2 regions of the Sphingomonas sp. Ell38C01 genome follow, and region 2 is predicted to be linked to the other one. Evidence: predicted binding sites of a transcription regulator. Region 2 holds the regulator's gene; the other holds the start of a gene.
The links. Region 2 encodes LexA, which represses DNA repair genes until DNA is damaged. Its sites were predicted from a motif close to GTTCCNCNCTTGTTCT; they were not measured.
Positions count from the first base shown of each region.

Region 1: ACV7NO_RS12500 (ImuA family protein) is a predicted target of LexA. The motif match lies at 3,766-3,781, and genes of this name have one in related genera.

Region 1 is NZ_JBUYVA010000001.1:2,648,043-2,655,680, reverse strand. It holds gene ACV7NO_RS12510 (error-prone DNA polymerase) at 1-935, opposite strand, end outside; gene ACV7NO_RS12505 (Y-family DNA polymerase) at 1,090-3,072, opposite strand; gene ACV7NO_RS12500 (ImuA family protein) at 2,987-3,745, opposite strand; gene ACV7NO_RS12495 (thiamine pyrophosphate-dependent enzyme) at 3,921-5,216, shown strand; gene ACV7NO_RS12490 (alpha-ketoacid dehydrogenase subunit beta) at 5,392-6,396, shown strand; gene ACV7NO_RS12485 (dihydrolipoamide acetyltransferase family protein) at 6,401-7,638, shown strand, end outside.
Region 2 is NZ_JBUYVA010000001.1:2,486,337-2,493,974, reverse strand. It holds partial or broken gene ACV7NO_RS11710 (ComEC/Rec2 family competence protein) at 3-2,099, shown strand; gene lexA (transcriptional repressor LexA) at 2,110-2,775, opposite strand; gene ACV7NO_RS11700 (molybdopterin molybdotransferase MoeA) at 2,832-4,019, opposite strand; gene moaC (cyclic pyranopterin monophosphate synthase MoaC) at 4,016-4,483, opposite strand; gene trpC (indole-3-glycerol phosphate synthase TrpC) at 4,480-5,265, opposite strand; gene trpD (anthranilate phosphoribosyltransferase) at 5,262-6,245, opposite strand; gene ACV7NO_RS11680 (anthranilate synthase component II) at 6,242-6,820, opposite strand; gene ACV7NO_RS11675 (hypothetical protein) at 6,969-7,391, shown strand; gene ACV7NO_RS11670 (anthranilate synthase component I family protein) at 7,498-7,638, opposite strand, start outside.

The DNA of each region.
Region 1 (7,638 bases), 160 kb from region 2:
TGCTCGAGCAGCTCGGCATAGGCTGTCGGCACCGGGCCGACGAAGCGGCGGGCGAGCGCGTCGCGGGCGAGCTTTTCGAGCGCCTGCAGGGGCGTGCGACGGTTCATCACGCGCTCGTCGGGATATTGATAGTCGAGGGAGCGCAAGGAGAAGCGGCAGCGCTCGACGATCGCCTCCACCGCCGCGAGCGCGCGCGGGTGGTGGCGGAAGCGGCGCGCCATCTCGTGCGCGGCGTGGAGGTGGCGGCCGGCGTGCCGCTCGCGGCGCAGACCGAGGTCGTCGATCGTGCATTTCTCGCGGATCGCGGTGACGACGTCCTGGAGCATGCGGCGCCCGGGTTCGTGGAACAGCACGTCGCCGGTCGCGAGCGACGTCAGGCCGTGCGCGTCGGCGGCGGCTTCGGTGTCGGCTAGGCGCGCGGCGTCGCCGGGGCGGCGGTGGTGGGTGAGGCAGACATGGCCTCGCCCCGAGCCCTGCCCCGCGAAGACGTCCGCCATCCAGCGCAGCGCGTTCGGGTCCGCACCGTCGCGGTCGGGGACGAGCGCGGCGACGAGGCCGTCGGCATGGGCGGCGACGTCCTCCCAGTGGAGAAAGCACCGGCCCTTCTCGCCGCGTTGCGGATCGGCGCGCGCCTTGCCGAGCGTGAGCAGGCGGGTGAGGCGGCTCCACGCGGCGCGGTCCTCGGGCCAGACGAGGAGGGACGTGCCGCAGGCGAGGTCGAGGCGGCAGCCCGCGATCATGCGGACCGGGCGGATGTCGCGCGTCACCTGCTCCGCGGCGACGAGGCTGCGCACGACGCCTGCGACCGAGTTGCGGTCGCAGATGCCGAGCGCGGGGAGGCCGAGTGCGGCGGCGGCGAGGAACAGGTCCTCGGGCGAGGACGCGCCGCGGAGGAACGAGAAGTGGGTGGTGACCTGGAGTTCGCTGTAGGTCATCGGGCTACCTTGATCCTCCCCTGCAAAGGGAGGTGTCGCGAAGCGACGGAGGGGTATCGCGCGTGGCGATGGTGCGCCCGGACCGGACCGGGGAATACCCCTCCGTCAGGCTTCGCCTGCCACCTCCCCTTGCAGGGGACGAACTGAGATACCTTCATCCGAAGCTTCCGTGGATGAACCATGCCAGGTCGCCCGTCTCGGCGCGGACGCCGTCGCCGCGACGGAAGAGCCAGAAGCGGTGGCCCGCCTCGTCCTCGACCTGGAAATAGTCGCGTACCGCGTGGCGCTCGCTGCCGCGCTTCCACCATTCGCCCTCGATCCGCTCGGGGCCGTCGGCGCGGACCACGACGTGGCGATCGCCGCGCCAGGTGAAGCGGCGCGGGGGCAGGTCGGGCAGTTCGGCGACGACATGGTCGAGCGGCTCGGGACGGCGGAGCAGGCGGACCGGGCGCGGCCAGCGTGGATGCCACGGGTGGTCCGCGCCGCGCCGGTCGAGCCGGCGGATGTCGTCGGGCCGGAGCGTGGGGGCGTCGCGTGCCGGGGGATCGAGCGGGGCGGTGGTGGCGGTGGAGCGTTCGGGGACGTCGCTCTCGACCGGGGTGGCGCGCCAGAGCCGTGCCGTGCCGACGCGGTTGGCGAGCGTGTCGATCAGCGGCGCGAGATCGGCGGTGCGCTCGACAAGGTCGTCGTCGAAGGGTTGCGCGTCGAGCGGATCGGAACGGCGGACGTGGAGCGCGAGCGCCTCGATCCCGAAACCGGGGTCGATCGTGTCGATCCGGCGCACGAGGAGGCGCAGCATGTGCGTCGGATCGCGGGTGGCGCGGGCGAGACCGATGCGCAAAACCTGCCGGTGGTCGTCGACGCGCGTCGCGACGAAGGCGAGCATCCGCGCGCCGAGGCCCGCCTTGGCAAGGTCGATCGCGAGGCGTGCGACGAGCGGGGCGAGCCAGTGCGCGATCGCCTCTGCGGTGGCGATGGGCTCGGCGAAGCGCTGCTCGACCGCGATCCGCTCGGGGGGGATGACCGGGACGAGCGGTTCGGGCGCGCGGCCGAGCGCCTGGTCGAGACGCAGCGCGACCTGCGTGCCGAACCGGCGGATCAGCGGCGCGCGGGGCATCGCGGCGAGATCGCCGATCGTATCGACACCGAGGCGTGCGAGGAGGTCGATCGCGGTCGGATCGAGGCGGAGCGCGGCGGTGGGGAGCGGGGCGAGGGTTTCGGTATTCCGGGTGGGGGGGATGTGAAGGGTGTTGGTGATCGGTCGAGGGCTCCACCCCGGCGAAGGCCGAGGCCCAGTCGCAATGACCGTCGTTTTCAGGTCAGCCCTGTCCTTGCCGTTGTTGCGCGACTGGGCCCCGGCCTTCGCCGGGGTAGTGCGTTGGCGTCGAGCCTGCGTTTCGGGGACGTGGGACACGAACCGCGCGATCGCCCAGGCGGCGCCGGCGGTGTCGGCGATCGCGATACGGGCGGTTATGCCGGCGCGGGCGAGGAGGCGTGTGAGCGCGCGCGCCATGCGGGCCTCGCCGCCGTGGAGGTGGGAGACGCCGGTGAGGTCGATCAGCAGGCCGTCGGTGCCGTCGATCGCGACGATCGGGCTCCAGCGGCGGGCGAGCAGGGTGGCGAGCGCGGCGAGGTCGGCAGCGTCGCCGGCTGGATCGGCGTCGCGGACGACGAGCGCGGGGACGCTGGCGCGTGCCTGCGTCAACGCCATGCCGGGGACGATGCCGAGCGCGCGCGCCTCGGGCGAGGCGCCGACGATCTCGACGCGGCTGCCCGTCTTGTGGACGGTGACGAGCGCCCCGACCGCAGGCGGGGGAAGCGCAGGCGCGACGGTTCGAACGGCGCGGCGGACGGTGCCGGGCGCATCCGGTACGAGGCGTGCGCCCTCGTCGGGCGGCATCGGGCGGAAGGGATGCGCGCGTGCGCCGGTGACGGCACCACCATCGTCGCCGGGGAGGCGGGGATAGGCGGTCGCCTCGTCACGGGCCCAGCGGGCGCCGGGACGCCAGCCGCGGGTGCCGAGCGCGAGATCGGCATGCGTCGGCGCGCGCTCAGGCGGCGGCGCGAGTGTCGGCTCTGCCCGCCGGACGCGGTCGATCGACCAGTCGGGCAGGTAGAGCGAGGCGACCCGTTTCATCGCTGGCCTCCACCGTGAGTTCGAAGGGATCGCCGCCGCGCTGGCGGACGCAGGACAGGTGCCAGCGGGGGCGGCCGACGCCGGCGGTCCGCAAGGCGCGCGAGGGCGCGCTGGCGACGCGCCAGCGGGTGAGCGCGGCGGAGGGGACGCCGAGCGGATCGACGCCGTCGCGGGCGTGGCGCTTCATCAGCAGCGCGATCGTGCGGCCCCCTTCCGCGGCCAGCTGGAGCCGGCGGGTGGCGGGCATCGCGACGCGCTTGGCCTCGCCGATCACCGCGCCGAGCCCACGGTGGCGCAGCCCCTCTTCCATGAGGGCCAGGAGCTCGGCATCGTCGGCGGCTTCGGCATAGATCACGCGTTCGGGGGCGAGACCGGACTGGTAGAGGCCGGGCGCGAACAGGTCGCGGCGGCGCACCACCCACAGCACCGGGCCCCACGCACGCGCGGCGACCCCGGCGACGAACAACGTGGCCGAGGCGTCGTCGCCCATTGCGGGGGTGGCGGCGGCCACCTCGTGAAGCGCGTCGAGCCGGAGACCGGCGGCGGCCAATCGCGAATCGAGTGCGTCGATCCCGAACGGGAGCGCCTCGCGCCGACGGTGTCCGTCGCCCTCGATGGCGCGGAGCGTTTCGCGCAGGGTGATGAGGACGCTCGACTGGGGCACGATGGGCACGACTCGGGTTGCGGCTGATCGTTCTTATTTTGTTCTTTATTCTCAGCGAGTCAATCCGGCTCGAACGCTGTGCCGGTCGGACGAACGGTCTTGAAATTATATTTCAATGGCGCGAAAGGAATACCCGAGCGTTCCAACCGACGCCAAGACACTGGAGAGAGACGTGGGAGAGCCGATGCCGGATCCCGTACGCCCGAATTTGCCGCCCCCGAACCTGCCGGCGTTGTCGCTGCACGTGCCGGAGCCGAAGTTCCGCCCGGGCGATACGGTGGACTTCACCGAAGTGCCGATCCCTCCCGCGGGCGAGACGCGCCGCCCCGACACCGCCGACCGCGCCGATACGTTCACCGACCTGGCCTATGGTCTGGTGCGCGTGCTCGACGATGCGGGGCAGGCGGTGGGGCCGTGGGACCCGCGGCTCGATCCCGATATGCTGCGGCGGATGCTGCGCAGCATGGCGCTGGTCCGCGCGTTCGACGAGCGGATGTTCCGCGCGCAGCGGCAGGGCAAGACGAGCTTCTACATGAAGTGCACCGGCGAGGAGGCGGTGTCCGTCGCGGCGGCGCATGCGCTCGATTACGAGGACATGTGCTTCCCGTCCTATCGCCAGCAGGGGCTGCTGATCGCGCGCGGCTGGTCGATGGTCGACATGATGAACCAGATCTATTCGAACCGCGGCGACCGGTTGCAGGGCAAGCAGCTGCCGATCATGTATTCGGTGAAGGAGGCGGGGTTCTTCTCGATCTCCGGCAACCTGACGACGCAATATCCGCAGGCGGTGGGCTGGGCGATGGCCAGCGCGGCGAAGGGCGATACGCGGATCGCGGCGACGTGGTGCGGGGAAGGGTCGACCGCGGAGGGCGACTTCCACTCCGCGCTGACCTTCGCGACGGTGTACCGCGCACCGGTGATCTTCAACGTGGTCAACAACCAGTGGGCGATTTCGAGCTTTTCCGGGTTCGCGGGTGCGGAGGCGACGACGTTCGCGGCGCGTGCGGTGGGGTATGGGATCGCGGGCCTCAGGGTCGACGGGAATGACGCGCTGGCGGTCTATGCCGCGACGATGTGGGCGGCGGAGCGTGCGCGGACCAATCAGGGCCCGACGCTGATCGAGCACTTCACCTATCGTGCCGAGGGGCATTCGACGTCGGACGATCCGGGGCAGTATCGCTCCGCGGGCGAGCCGACCGCGTGGCCGCTGGGGGACCCGGTGCGGCGGCTGAAGGATCACCTGATCGCGATCGGCGAATGGGACGAGGAGCGCCACGCCGCGCAGGACCGCGAGCTGGCCGAACAGGTGAAGGCCGCGCAGAAGGAGGCCGAGAAGAACGGCATCCTGGGGCATGGCCTCCACCAGCCGCTCGATACGCTGTTCGACGGGGTGTTCGAGGAGATGCCTTGGCACCTGCGCGAGCAGCAGGCGCAGATGATGGCGGAAGAGACGGAAAGCGGGCGGCCATGGGATCGGTGATGGCGTTGCGTCCCGCCCACGGAGGCGGGAATCCCGCTTGCGACCATAGCCTGTGCGGCATCTGCACGAGATGGATCCCCGCCTGCGCGGGGATGACGGAGTGTGTGTGGTGAGTGATGTGATCGAAACTCCGGACACCGGCACCACCGAGGCGGAGTCCGCAGACACCGCGCGGATGAACATGATCCAGGCGATCAACTCCGCGATGGACGTGGTGATGGATCGCGATCCGGACGTGATCGTGATGGGCGAGGATGTCGGCTATTTCGGTGGCGTGTTCCGCGCGACCGCGGGGTTGCAGGCGAAATACGGCAAGCGTCGCGTGTTCGACACGCCGATCACCGAATGCGGGATCATCGGCGTCGCGGTGGGGATGGGAGCCTATGGCCTGCGTCCCGTGCCCGAGATCCAGTTCGCGGATTACATCTATCCTGCGCTCGATCAGCTGGTGAGCGAGGCGGCGCGGTTGCGCTATCGTTCCGACGGCGAGTTCACCGCGCCGATCACGGTGCGCTCGCCGTTCGGCGGCGGGATCTTCGGGGGGCAGACGCATTCGCAGTCGCCGGAGGGGATCTTCACGCATGTGTCGGGGCTGAAGACGGTGATTCCGTCGACGCCGTACGACGCAAAGGGGCTGCTGATCTCCGCGATCGAGGACAATGATCCGACGATCTTCTTCGAGCCCAAGCGGATCTACAACGGCCCGTTCAACGGCCATTGGGATCGCCCCGCGGAGAACTGGTCGAAGCATCCCGCGGGCGACGTGCCGACGGGCTATTACAAGATCCCGCTGGGCAAGGCGAACGTCGTCCGCGCGGGCGAGGCGGTGACGATCCTGGCGTACGGAACGATGGTGCATGTGTGCCTGTCGGTGGTCGCGGATGCGGGGATCGATGCCGAGGTGATCGACCTGCGCACGCTGGTGCCGCTCGACATCGAGACGATCGAGGCGTCGGTGACGAAGACCGGGCGGTGCCTGATCGTCCACGAGGCGACACGGACCGGCGGGTTCGGTGCGGAGTTGTCCGCGCTGGTGCAGGAGCGGTGCTTCCACCATCTGGAGGCGCCGATCGAGCGGGTGACGGGGTTCGACACGCCATATCCGCACAGCCTGGAATGGGCGTATTTCCCGGGACCGGTGCGGATCGGCATGGCCCTCAAGAAAATCCTGAAGGACTAAGGCGATGGCGCGCTTCACGTTCAAACTGCCGGACATCGGCGAGGGCATCTCCGAGGCCGAGATCGTCGCGTGGCACGTGGCGGTCGGCGACCGGGTGGAGGAAGACCAGCAGATCGCGGACATGATGACCGACAAGGCGACGGTCGAGATGGAGTCGCCGGTGTCGGGCACGGTCGTCGAACTGGCGGGCGAGGTGGGCGACCAGGTGTCGATCGGCGCCGCGCTGGTGGTGATCGAGACGGATGCGGCGGACGTGTCCGCGGAGGAAGCGCCCGCGCTTGGGGGCGTGCCGCATGACTTGAAGGCGGCACCGGCCAGTGCTGCGCAGGCAGAGACGGCGGAGCAGTATGAGGCGGAGAATCCCGGGGTGGAGGAGGTGGCCGAAACACCTCTCCCTCTCCCTCTCGCGGAAGGGGCTAGGGGTGAGTCCTCGAGCAACCCGCCCGCACCGCCTGCTGAAAGCGCGAGCTCGCGCTCGGCCCCTCCGGCAAGCGGGAGGGGAGACGAGAAGGTGCTCGCATCCCCCGCCGTGCGGGCGCGCGCGAAGGATCTGGGCGTCGATCTCGCGACCGTGAAGTCGGACAGCGACCGGGTTCGTCATGCCGATCTCGACGCGTATCTGCGCTATGGTTCGGGACAGGGCTATCATGCGCCCGGGGCGAGCCGGGCGCGTGAGGACGAGGCGGTGAAGGTCATCGGGATGCGGCGGCGCATCGCGGAGAACATGGCGGCGTCGAAGCGCAACATCCCGCACTTCACCTATGTCGACGAGATCGACGTGACCGCGCTGGAGGCGATGCGCGGCGACCTGAACGCCAATCGCGGGAGCCGTCCGAAGCTGACGATGCTGCCGCTGATGATCGTCGCGATCTGTCGCACGCTCCCGGAGTTTCCGATGCTCAATGCGCGCTATGACGACGAGGCGGGCGTCGTGACGCGGTCGGGCCGGGTGCATCTGGGCATGGCGACGCAGACCGACGCTGGGCTGACGGTGCCCGTCATCCGCGACGCGCAGGATCGCAACGTCTGGCAGCTGGCGACGGAGATCACCCGGCTGGCCGAGGCGGCGCGCGCGAACAAGCTGGCGCCGTCCGAGATGGGCGGGGGGACGATCACCATCACGTCGCTCGGGCCGCTGGGCGGGATCGCGACGACGCCGGTCATCAACCGGCCCGAGGTGGCGATCATCGGGCCGAACAGGATCGTCGAGCGGCCGGTGTTCGTTGATAATGGCAGGGGGGG
Region 2 (7,638 bases):
GCATGCGCACCCGGCCGCTTCAAATCGCGGGAGCCCGGCGCGTGCGCGACGCGCTGGAGTGCTGGCTGGAGGCTGAGCGGGACCATCTGCTGCTGTGGGTGCCGGTGATGCTGGGGGCCGGCGTCGCGGCGTGGTTCGTGTTGCCGGTGCGGAACCAGTGGATCGCGGCGATGTTGGCGGCGACTGCGATCGCGGCGCTGGCGCTCGCGATCGGGCGTGGTGGACGGGCCGGGCGCGCGGTCGCGGTCGCGGCGGTGCTGGTCGCGTGCGGGATGGCGTCGATCTGGTGGCGGGCCGAGCGGTTGGCCGGGCCCGTCCTGGGTCGGCCGGCAATCGTGCGGTTCGAAGCGAAGGTGGAGCGGGTCGACCTGCTGCCGGCGCGCGAATTGGTGCGGGTGCGGCTTGCGCCGGTGCGGGTGATCGCGGAGGAGGCGCGCGACACGGTGGCGCTGCCGCCGCACCTGCGCGTCAACATCGCGGAGGCCGATGCGCCGGAGGGGCTTGCGCCGGGGATGACGCTGCGGCTGGGCGCGCGACTGATGCCGCCGCCCGGTGCCGCAGTGCCGGGGGCGTACGACTATTCGCGCGCGGCGTGGTTCGACTCGATCGGCGCGACCGGGCGCGCACATGCGCCGGTCGAGATGATCGCGGGTCAGGCGTCGCAGCCCGGGGTTCGCCAGCGCCTGTCGCGGCATATCCATGCGAGACTGCCCGGCAGCGAGGGCGGGGTCGCGTCCGCGCTGGCGACCGGCGACGTGGGTGCGATCGCGGAGGCCGATGCCGAGGCGATGCGCCGCGCGGGGCTCGCGCACCTGTTGTCGGTCAGCGGGCTGCACATCACCGCAGTTGTCGGGATGACGATGCTGCTGGCGTTGCGGTTGCTGGCGTTGAGCCCGTGGCTGGCACTGCACTGGCGGCTGCCGCTGGTCGCGGCGGGTGCGGGCGCGGGCGCAGCGATCGGCTATACGCTGCTGACCGGGAGCGAAGTCCCGACGATCCGGTCGTGCGTCGCAGCGCTGATGGTGCTCGCCGCACTGGCGGCGGGGCGCGAGGCGGTGACGCTGCGGCTGGTCGCAGTCGGCGCGCTGGTGGTGATCGTGGCTTGGCCGGAGAGCGTGATGGGGGCGAGCTTCCAGCTGTCCTTCGCCGCGGTGACCGCGATCGTGGCGCTGCACGAGCATCCGCGGGTGCGGGCGTGGTTCGCGGCGGACGGGGCGGGGTGGCTGGAACGCGCAGCCCGGGGGCTCGCGTCGCTGCTAGTGACCGGGGTGGTCGTCGAGCTGGCGCTGATGCCGATCGCGGTGTTTCATTTCCACAAGGCGGGGGTCTATGGCGCGCTCGCCAATATCGTCGCGATCCCGCTGACGACCTTCGTCGTGATGCCGCTGGAGGCGATCGCGTTGCTGCTGGATATCGGCGGACTGGGCGCACCGCTGTGGTGGATGGCGGGCAAGGCGCTGTCGCTGCTGCTGTGGATCGCTCGGAGCGTCGCCGCGGCGCCGGGATCGGTGACCGCGCTGCCCGCGATGCCGGCGGGCGCGTTCGCGGCGATGCTGGCGGGCGGACTGTGGATCGCGCTGTGGCGGACACGCTGGCGGCGGCTGGGCGCGGTGCCGGTCGCGATCGGCGCGGTCTGGGTGCTGGCGACCCCCGCGCCCGACCTGCTCGTGACCGGCGACGGGCGTCATGTCGCAGTGCGGACCGCGGGAGGATCGGTGGCGCTGCTCCGCGACCGGGCGGGCGACTATATGCGCGACGTTCTCGCGGTGAACGGCGGGGTCGACGGCGAACCGCTGTTACTGTCGGAGCAGGGGAACGCGCGGTGCAGCCGCGACCTGTGCCTCGCGACTCGAACGGTGGCCGGACGGCGCTGGCGCATCCTCGCGACCCGCAGCCTCTATCTCGTCCCGGCCGCGGAGCTGATCGCGGCGTGCGCGAGCGCGGATGTCGTCGTCAGCGAACGCCGGCTGCCCTATGCTTGCAAGCCGCGCTGGCTGAGGCTCGATCGCCCGGTGCTGGCCCGGACGGGCGGGATCGCCACGACATTCGCGACCGGGCACATCGCGACGACGCGCGTGCCCGGCGACGATCACCCTTGGGCACAGGCGCTCAATCGTAGCGGCGCAGGATTCCCGAAAGCTTACCCTGGACGCGGACCTGCGCGGGGGCATAGCGCTGCGGATCATAGGCGCGGTTCGCGGGATCGAGCCGGACCATCGCACCCTCGCGACGGAAATATTTGAGCGTCGCCTCGCTGTCTTCAATCAGCGCGACCACGATCTCGCCGTCGCGTGCAACCTCCTGCCGCCGGATCAGCGCGTAGTCACCGTCGAGAATTCCCGCCTCGACCATCGAATCGCCCGACACTTCCAGCGCATAATGCTCGCCAGACCCGAGCAGCGCCGCGGGCACCGCGAGCATCGACGATCCCTCGAACGCCTCGATCGGGACACCCGCCGCGATGCGGCCGTGGAGCGGGATCTCGATCACGTCGTTGGCGGGTTCGGGGGCGGGCTTCACGTTGCCGCCCCGCTTCGCCTCGGGCTTTTTCGCCTCGACGCGCTCGGGCATCTTGAGCACTTCGAGCGCCCGCGCGCGATTGGGCAGGCGGCGGAGGAAGCCGCGCTCCTCGAGCGCGCTGATAAGGCGATGGACCCCGGATTTTGACTTGAGGTCGAGCGCGTCCTTCATCTCCTCGAACGAGGGCGAAACGCCGCTTTCGGTCAGCGAGTCGTTGATGAAGCAGATCAGCTCATGCTGTTTCTTGGTAAGCATCGCGGTCCTCCGCTGGCGAACAGACGGCGAACCTTTACGGAACACAATGGTTGTCGTCAAGCGATGTCGAGGATTTCCGCCGATTCGCCCGCCATCGCCGCAGGGGCGTGCGGCGCGCGGATGACGAGGCAGTTCGCACGGGCGAGCGTGGCGAGCATCGAACTGTCTTGGATCGCCGCGACGAACACTTTGCCGTCCCGTAGCTGCGCGCGCATGTAGTCGGTGCGCGGGCCATTCGCGGGCAGGTCTTCGCCGAGCGACACCAGACGCGGGCGGGGCAGCGCTTCGCGCGCACCGGCGAGTGCGGCGACGACGGGCTTCACGAACAGCAGCGCCGTCACGAAGGCCGACACCGGATTGCCGGGCAGCCCCAGGACCTGCATCGCCCCGCGCCGCCCCGCGAGCATCGGCTTGCCGGGCCGCAGCGCGATCCGCCAGAAATCGATGACGCCGCCCGCCGCCTCGAGCGCAGGACGGACGAGATCGTGATCGCCGACCGACGCGCCGCCGGTGGTGACGAGCAGATCGGCATCGACCTCGACGAAGGCGCGGGTGAGAGTGTCGAGCCGATCGGGCAGAATGCCGAGATCGACGATCTCGACCGGCAGGTCGGCGAGCAGCGCGCGGAGCAGCAACCGGTTCGATTCGGGAAGCTGGACGCCGCTTGCGGCGATGGACGGGTCGACGAGTTCGTCCCCGGTCGCGACGATCGCGACGCGGACCCTGCGATGCACCGCGATCGCCGTCGCCCCGCCGGTGGCGACCAGTGCGAGGCGGGCGGGGGTGAGGCGCTGCCCGGCCTCGACGAGGGTATCTTCCGCGAGGAAGTCCAGTCCGCGGCGGCGGGTGTTGCGGCCGTGCGCGAGCGGCCCTTCGCCGACCAGTGCGACGTGGTCGGCGTCGCGCTCGACTTCCTCCTGGATCATCACCGTGTCGGTGCCCGCAGGCATCGCGGCCCCGGTGAAGATGCGGACGGCCTCGCCAGCCGCTGCGATGCCGGCGAACGGTCGACCGGCGGCGCTTTCGCCCACGACGTGCCATGGCCCCGGCATGTCAGCGAAGCGGATCGCATAGCCGTCCATTGCGGACAGGTCGGCGGCGGGCTGGGTCCGCGTCGCGCGGACCGGCCCGGCGGCCCAGCGCCCGATCGCGTCGATCGGGGCGACGTGTTCGACGTCGACCGCGTGGGCCGAGCCAATGAGCCGGCGCTGCGCTTCGTCCACGGGAAGCAGCGGCGTGCTCACGCCTGCCAGTCGCCCGACCGGCCGCCGCGCTTGGCGACGACGCGGATGCCCTCGATCGTCATGCGATTGTCGAGCGCTTTCGCCATGTCGTAGATCGTCAGCAGTGCGGCGGTGGTGGCGGTGAGCGCTTCCATCTCGACGCCGGTCTTCCCGTCGGTCGCGACGGTCGCGGTCGCGGTGATGCCATCGTCGGCGAGTGCCAGGTCGATCGCGACGCGGGTGAGCGGCAGGGGATGGCACAGCGGGATGATGTCCGCGGTGCGCTTGGCCGCCATGATTCCGGCGACGCGCGCGACCGCGAGGACGTCGCCCTTCGCCACCGCGCCGTCGCGGATCGCGCGCGCTGCCTCGGGGGACATGACGATCCGACCGGTCGCGGTGGCCTCACGCGCGGTGACGGACTTGTTCGCGACGTCGACCATGTGCGCGGCGCCGGCCGCGTCGAGATGCGTGAGGCGCGTCATCCGACGAGCGCGCGCGTCGCCGCCTCGACGTCAGCCTGGCGCATCAGCGCCTCGCCGACGAGGAAGCAGCGGATGCCGTGCGCCGCCATCGCGTCGAGATCGGTGCGGGTGTTGAGCCCGCTCTCTGCCACGAAGGTGCAGCCTTCGGGGGCCTTGCCGACGAGATCGTAGGTCCGCTGGAAATCGACCGAGAAATCGCGCAGGTCGCGGTTGTTGACGCCGATCAGCCGCGACTTGAGCTTCAGCGCGCGTTCGAACTCGTCCTCGTCATGGACCTCGACGAGCACGTCCATGCCGCAATCGATCGCGGCGGACTCGATCTCGGCGGCGCGCGCGTCGTCGAGTGCGGCCATGATGACGAGGATCGCGTCGGCGCCGAGGCTGCGCGATTCCATCACCTGCCACGGGCTGACCATGAAGTCCTTGCGGATCACCGGGAGCGCGCAGGCTTCGCGCGCGGCCAGCAGGTACGCATCCGCGCCCTGGAACCAGCGCTCGTCGGTGAGCACCGAGAGACAGGCCGCACCGCCGGCTTCATAGGCGCGGGCGTGCGCGGGGGGATCGAAATCCTCTCGGATCACGCCCTTGGAGGGGCTGGCCTTCTTGATCTCCGCGATCAGCGCGTGCCCGGTCGCAGCCTTCGCATCGAGCGCGGCGCGGAAGCCGCGGGGCGCGCCGACTTCGGCGATCCGCGCTTCCAGGTCGGAGACGGGGATGGTCGAGCGGCGGGCGGCGACTTCGGCGCGCTTGGTTTCGAGGATGCGGTCGAGGATGTTGGTCATGGATAGGCGATCCAGCGGGCGAGCAGATCGGCGGCGGCGCCGGCGTCGATCGTGCGCGCGGCGCGGGCGGCGCCGTCGGCGAGCGTCGCGTCGGTGCCGGCGAGGACGAAGGCAGCGGCGGCATTGAGCAGGACCGCATCGCGGTACGCGCCGCGCTCGCCCGTGAGCAACCGCTGGAGCGCGGCGGCGTTGTGTTCGGGATCGCCGCCGTGGATCGCGGCAATCGGATGGCGCATCAGGCCCGCGTCCTCGGGCGCGATACGGTCAGGCAGCGCGACCGCGCCGATCGACACCGCGATCGTCGGCCCCGCGCCAGAAACCTCGTCGAGGCCCTCTTCACCCGAGACGACGAGCGCCGCCTCGGTGCCGAGCTGGTCGAGTGCGCCGGCATAGACGGGCGCGTAGTCGGGGCGGGCGATGCCGATCAACTGGCGGGTGACGCCGGCCGGGTTTGCCAGCGGGCCCATCAGGTTGAAGATCGTCCGTCGCCCGATGCGCTGGCGGATCGGGGTAATCCGCTTCATCGCGGGATGGTGGTTGCCCGCGAACAGGAAGCAGATGCCCAGATCGGCCAGCGTCCGCTCCGCCAGCGCCCCTGCGCGTGCCATGTCGACGCCAAGCGCCTCGAGCGTATCCGCCGCGCCCGCCTTCGACGAGGCGGCGCGGTTGCCGTGCTTGGCGACGGGAATGCCCGCGCTCGCGACGACCAGGCTGACCGCGGTGGAGACGTTGAGCGTGTGGTGCCCGTCGCCGCCGGTGCCACAGACGTCGATCGCACCGGTTGGAGCCTCGATCGGGATCAGCCGTGCACGCATCGCGCGGGCGGCTTCCGCGATCTCGATTGCCGTCTCGCCGCGCTCGGTCATGCCGACGAGGAAGGTGGCGATCGCGTCTTCGGAGGGCTTGCCGTCGAGAAGGTCGGCGAACGCCTGTGCGGCGGTTTCGCGCGACAGCGGCGACGCGGTGTCGGGGAGCGTCATGCGGGGGTGTCGATGCCGGCGTCGCGCAGGAAGTTGGCGAGCAGCGCGTGGCCGTGCTCGGTCGCGATGCTCTCCGGGTGGAACTGGACGCCGTGGATCGGCAGCTCGCGGTGGCGGACGCCCATCACGGAGCCGTCGCTCGCGGTGGCGTTGACGACGAGGGCGTCGGGAATGTCCTCCACGATCAGCGAATGATAGCGCGTCGCGGTGAAGGGGGAGGGGACGCCGGCGAAGACGCCGGTGCCGTCGTGCGTCACCGGGCTGGTCTTGCCGTGCATCAGTCCGCCGCGAACCACGCGCCCGCCGAACGCCTGCCCGATCGCCTGGTGCCCGAGGCAGACGCCGAGCAACGGCCGCCGGTTCGCCGCGGCGGCTGCGACCAGATCGAGCGAGATGCCCGCTTCGTTCGGAGTGCACGGGCCGGGGGAGATCAGGAAGCCGGCCGCGTTCGACGCGATCGCGTCCGCCGCGGTCAGCGCATCGTTGCGTACCACCGTCACCTCCGCGCCCAGCTCCATCAGGTAATGGACGAGGTTCCAGGTGAAGCTGTCGTAATTGTCGACGACCAGGATCATGCCGCACGCCATAGCCGATGCGCGGAGGCACGCAACGCCTGTCGGCGGCATGTTGCAATCGCGACACGCATCGGCAATCCGGCGGAGACGTTCAGGCTGGAGCAAAGCGGCCGGGGGAACGTTGATAGCGCAACCCAGGAGACCTCGAATGATCCGCCCGCTCATCCTTGCCGCCATTCTCGTTTCCGCCCCGGTCGCCGCTCTCGCGCAGCAGGCGGAAACCGGGACGGTGCCCCAGCGGGTCCGCAGCGTGAACCTGACCGGCGCCGAGCAGTGTCCGAAGGCGACCGGCGACGAGATCGTCGTCTGCAACCGGATCGACGAACCCTACCGCATCCCCAAGGCACTGCGCGAGGACAAGCCGATCGCGGCACAGAACCAGAGCTGGGTCAATCGCGCCGCGGTCGCGGACCAGGTCGGGCGCGTGGCGGGCGGACTGCCCGATACGTGTTCGCCGGTCGGCTCGGGCGGGCAGACCGGGTGCGCGCTGACGTGGAACCGGGCGTTCGCGGCGGAGAAGCGCGCGAACAAGACGGCGGCGGAGGCGGTGCCGGGGAACGATCAGGAATAGCGCTATCACCCGTCATCCCGGTGAAAGCTGGAATTTCTTTGAAGGGGCCGCGCGCGCTCCTGCAAGAGATCCCAGCTTTCGCTGGGATGACGGTATTTTTCAGCCGTTACTGCCCGAAACCTGAACCGCTCGCCTGTGCGATCGCTTCTCGCGCAGCCGCGAACAACGCACCCGCCTTCGCTTCGCATTCTCGCTGCTCTGAAGCCGGATCGCTGTCTGCAACGATACCGGCTCCCGCTTGCACATG